DNA from 2 places in the Shigella sp. SIG6 genome. Region 2 is predicted to be linked to the other one. Evidence: predicted binding sites of a transcription regulator. Region 2 holds the regulator's gene; the other holds the start of a gene.
The links. The regulator PhoB, encoded in region 2, activates phosphate uptake and scavenging genes when phosphate is short. The targets are predictions, from matches to a motif close to CTGTCATAAAACTGNCNNAT.
Positions count from the first base shown of each region.

Region 1 (2,412 bases), on a different contig from region 2:
CATTTTGTAATGCCGGATGCGGCGTAAAACACCGTACCCGGCCTGGAGTTTTATTAGTACAGCGGCTTACCGCTACTGTCTTTAATATTGGTCTTCCACGCAGCGCGAACCTGTTCAACTACACTATCCGGCAGGCTGGCGTAATCCAGGTCGTTCGCCTGTTTAGCCCCGGTTTTGTACGCCCAGTCGAAGAATTTCAGCACCTCTGTGCCTTGTTCTGGTTTCTTCTGATCTTTGTGGATCAGAATGAACGTGGTAGAGGTAATAGGCCATGCATCTTCGCCTTTCTGGTTGGTCAGATCCTGAGCGAAGGTTTTGCTCCAGTCTGCACCTTTTGCTGCATTAGCGAAGTTTTCTTCGGTCGGACTAACCGGTTTACCATCAGCGGAGATCAGTTTGGTGTACGCCAGGTTGTTCTGCTTCGCGTAAGCATATTCAACATAACCAATTGCACCCGGCAGACGCTGAACGAACGCGGCGATACCGTCGTTACCTTTACCGCCCAGACCGATCGGCCATTTTACGGTAGAGCCAGTACCAACGTTGTTTTTCCACTCTTCGTTCACTTTCGCCAGGTAGCTGGTGAAGACGAAGGAAGTCCCGGAGCCATCTGCGCGGCGTACTACAGCAATGTTTTGTGAAGGCAGTTTCAGACCCGGATTCAGTTTGGCGATGGCTTCATCATCCCACTTCTTGATTTTGCCCAGGTAGATGTCGCCGAGGGTTTTACCATCCAGCACCAGTTCGCCAGACTTCAGCCCTGGAATGTTAACCGCCAGCACCACGCCGCCAATCACGGTCGGGAACTGGAACAGACCTTCCTGAGCCAGTTTTTCGTCAGACAGCGGCGCGTCAGAGGCACCAAAATCAACGGTATTAGCGATAATCTGTTTTACGCCACCGGAAGAACCGATACCCTGGTAGTTAACTTTATTACCGGTTTCTTTCTGGTAAGTGTCAGCCCATTTGGCATACACCGGCGCAGGGAAGGTTGCACCTGCACCTGTCAGGCTTGCTTCTGCAAACACAGAGAAAGCACTCATCGATAAGGTCGCGGCGACAACAGTTGCGACGGTGGTACGCATAACTTTCATAATGTCTCCTGGGAGGATTCATAAAGCATTGTTTGTTGGCTACGAGAAGCAAAATAGGACAAACAGGTGACAGTTATATATAAGGAATATGACATTTTTATGACAGAAAGGAATTACCAAATAACTTACTGATTTTAAATGTGAAGATGAAAATCCCACATGCCATCTTTTTGTCATGATGCATTTAAAAGTGATAAAGAAATGGGTGAGATGACAACGATGTGATGAACAATCGTTGTCAGACCTATTAGCGCACAATCTCAACAGTTATCGTCGCTGTTGCAGTAAATTGCCCCGGGGCTGGGCGAGATCCAGTAAGGCTCGCAGGAGCAGCTGAAAAAGTTACACTACCTGATTTTTCACCATACACTGTTGATTTACCCATGTCTGTTGGCAACTCACCACCGTTCACTTTGATTTCCTTATTATTTTTGTCGTAAATTTTTATCCCCACGTTAGAGTTTGAAGTTACGACCATTGAATTGTCCGTATTGGGTTCGGTAGCATAAAAAGACGTACTGATATCATCGGTATTCAGTATCCCCAGGTTTTCACACTCAATAGTGACTGTTTTAGTAATTTTATGTGTTGTTACCGCACTTCCAACAACAGATGAAAAATCTGCAGCTGGTATTTCTTTAAAATCAAAACAAACTGGCTTTAAATTATTTATTTCGCAACTTTGCGGAGCTGTAATATCGCCCCGAATATAAACATCAGCCATCGGCTGTGAGTAATCCACCGGGGTGTCACGGCTAATTGTTCCATACAATGTCACTATCTTTGTTTCAGGAATAATCAATTTTACTGCAAATGTCTTCTTGATATAAAAATATACTATCGCTTTAGCCCCACTGGATATACTTAAAGGTTCAATGCGGTTGCAATTGTACTTTGTATTACCAGACGGGTTGTTAGCATGATATTCAAAAGGTGCATTCACATACCCAACCCCAAGAATATCTATAGCAATCCCAACATCAAGGTTCGGATTAAGATCATAATAATTAATATTAGAGTGAACCCCAGCATAAGTTAATGCCTGGTTTATTTTTGACGTATAATAGATATAGGGGAATTCTCCTACGTTACCAGTATCACAATGACAGCGTCCAAGATATGAGGATCCATTAGTTACAGTGGTGTTAAATGTCGTTCCAACCTTATTTTCGTTCGCGGTAATAAGATATCCCGAGAAATCAAGCGTACTGTGAAATACGCCATTATCAGGGGTACAGATACCTTTAGGAGCTGCAAGTGCTACACTACTTAACGAGAGCATAAACACAGCAAAGCACCACTGTTTGATATACTTGTT
Region 1 covers NZ_JBQZXC010000081.1:10,323-12,734, forward strand. The annotation lists gene pstS (phosphate ABC transporter substrate-binding protein PstS) at 54-1,094, opposite strand; gene lpfD-O113 (long polar fimbrial minor subunit LpfD-O113) at 1,342-2,412, opposite strand, start outside.
Region 1: a site for PhoB is predicted at 1,181-1,200, ahead of pstS (phosphate ABC transporter substrate-binding protein PstS). Genes of this name have one in related genera too.

Region 2 (2,412 bases):
AGATGACAGCCAGTTTGCTGTAAATTGACAACAAAACGGTTGTATAACGTGCGGGCGTAACTGGGCGGCGAGCCGGTATCGAAAACATCACCAGCAACAATAATCGCATCCACCTGATGGGTTTGTGCTGTCTCCAGCAGCCAGTCAAGAAAAGCCTGATGTTCAGCTTCGCGGCTTTTACTGTAGAAGTTCTGGCCGAGATGCCAGTCTGAGGTGTGAAGGATGCGCATAACGGTTCCCTGGCGAAAAAGCATGGTCGCGATTATACCCAAACAGATGTGCCATTTGCTTTTTTCTGCGCCACGGAAATCAATAACCTGAAGATATGTGCGACGAGCTTTTCATAAATCTGTCATAAATCTGACGCATAATGACGTCGCATTAATGATCGCAACCTATTTATTACAACAGGGCAAATCATGGCGAGACGTATTCTGGTCGTAGAAGATGAAGCTCCAATTCGCGAAATGGTCTGCTTCGTGCTCGAACAAAATGGCTTTCAGCCGGTCGAAGCGGAAGATTATGACAGTGCTGTGAATCAACTGAATGAACCCTGGCCGGATTTAATTCTCCTTGACTGGATGTTACCTGGCGGCTCCGGTATCCAGTTCATCAAACACCTCAAGCGCGAGTCGATGACCCGGGATATTCCAGTGGTGATGTTGACCGCCAGAGGGGAAGAAGAAGATCGCGTGCGCGGCCTTGAAACCGGCGCGGATGACTATATCACCAAGCCATTTTCGCCGAAGGAGCTGGTGGCGCGAATCAAAGCGGTAATGCGCCGTATTTCGCCAATGGCGGTGGAAGAGGTGATTGAGATGCAGGGATTAAGTCTCGACCCGACATCTCACCGAGTGATGGCGGGCGAAGAGCCGCTGGAGATGGGGCCGACAGAATTTAAACTGCTGCACTTTTTTATGACGCATCCTGAGCGCGTGTACAGCCGCGAGCAGCTGTTAAACCACATCTGGGGAACTAACGTGTATGTGGAAGACCGCACGGTCGATGTCCACATTCGTCGCCTGCGTAAAGCACTGGAGCCCGGCGGGCATGACCGCATGGTGCAGACCGTGCGCGGTACAGGATATCGTTTTTCAACCCGCTTTTAACGCCTTGCTCATCGGACGCAGAGCAGGGCTTATGATTTCTTAACTGGAGTATCTTACGTGCTGGAACGGCTGTCGTGGAAAAGGCTGGTGCTGGAGCTGCTACTTTGCTGCCTCCCGGCTTTCATCCTGGGTGCATTTTTTGGTTACCTGCCCTGGTTTTTGCTGGCATCGGTAACAGGACTGCTTATCTGGCATTTCTGGAATTTATTGCGCCTTTCATGGTGGCAGTGGGTGGATCGCAGTATGACCCCGCCACCGGGGCGTGGTAGCTGGGAACCGCTACTATACGGCTTACACCAGATGCAGCTGCGAAATAAAAAACGCCGCCGTGAACTGGGCAATCTGATTAAACGCTTTCGTAGCGGCGCGGAGTCGCTGCCCGACGCGGTGGTGCTGACCACGGAAGAGGGCGGTATTTTCTGGTGTAACGGTCTGGCGCAACAAATTCTTGGTTTGCGCTGGCCGGAAGATAACGGGCAGAACATCCTTAACCTACTACGTTACCCGGAGTTTACGCAATATCTGAAAACGCGTGATTTTTCTCGCCCGCTCAATCTGGTGCTCAACACCGGGCGGCATCTGGAAATTAGCGTCATGCCTTATACCCACAAACAGTTGCTGATGGTGGCGCGTGATGTCACGCAAATGCATCAACTGGAAGGGGCGCGGCGTAACTTTTTTGCCAACGTGAGCCATGAGTTACGTACGCCATTGACCGTGTTACAGGGTTACCTGGAGATGATGGATGAGCAGCCGCTGGAAGGCGCGGTACGCGAAAAAGCGTTGCACACCATGCGCGAGCAGACCCAGCGGATGGAAGGGCTGGTGAAGCAGTTGCTAACGCTGTCGAAAATTGAAGCCGCGCCGACGCAATTGCTCAATGAAAAGGTTGATGTGCCGATGATGCTGCGCGTTGTTGAGCGCGAGGCTCAGACTCTGAGTCAGAAAAAACAGACATTTACCTTTGAGATAGATAACGGCCTCAAGGTGTCTGGCAACGAAGATCAGCTACGCAGTGCGATTTCGAACCTGGTCTATAACGCCGTGAATCATACGCCGGAAGGCACGCATATCACCGTACGCTGGCAGCGAGTGCCGCACGGTGCCGAATTTAGCGTTGAAGATAACGGACCGGGCATTGCACCGGAGCATATTCCGCGCCTGACCGAGCGTTTTTATCGCGTTGATAAAGCGCGTTCCCGGCAAACCGGCGGTAGCGGATTAGGGTTAGCGATTGTGAAACATGCGGTGAATCATCACGAAAGTCGCCTGAATATTGAGAGTACAGTAGGAAAAGGAACAC
Region 2 covers NZ_JBQZXC010000019.1:15,381-17,792, forward strand. The annotation lists gene sbcD (exonuclease subunit SbcD) at 1-230, opposite strand, end outside; gene phoB (phosphate response regulator transcription factor PhoB) at 420-1,109, shown strand; gene phoR (phosphate regulon sensor histidine kinase PhoR) at 1,167-2,412, shown strand, end outside.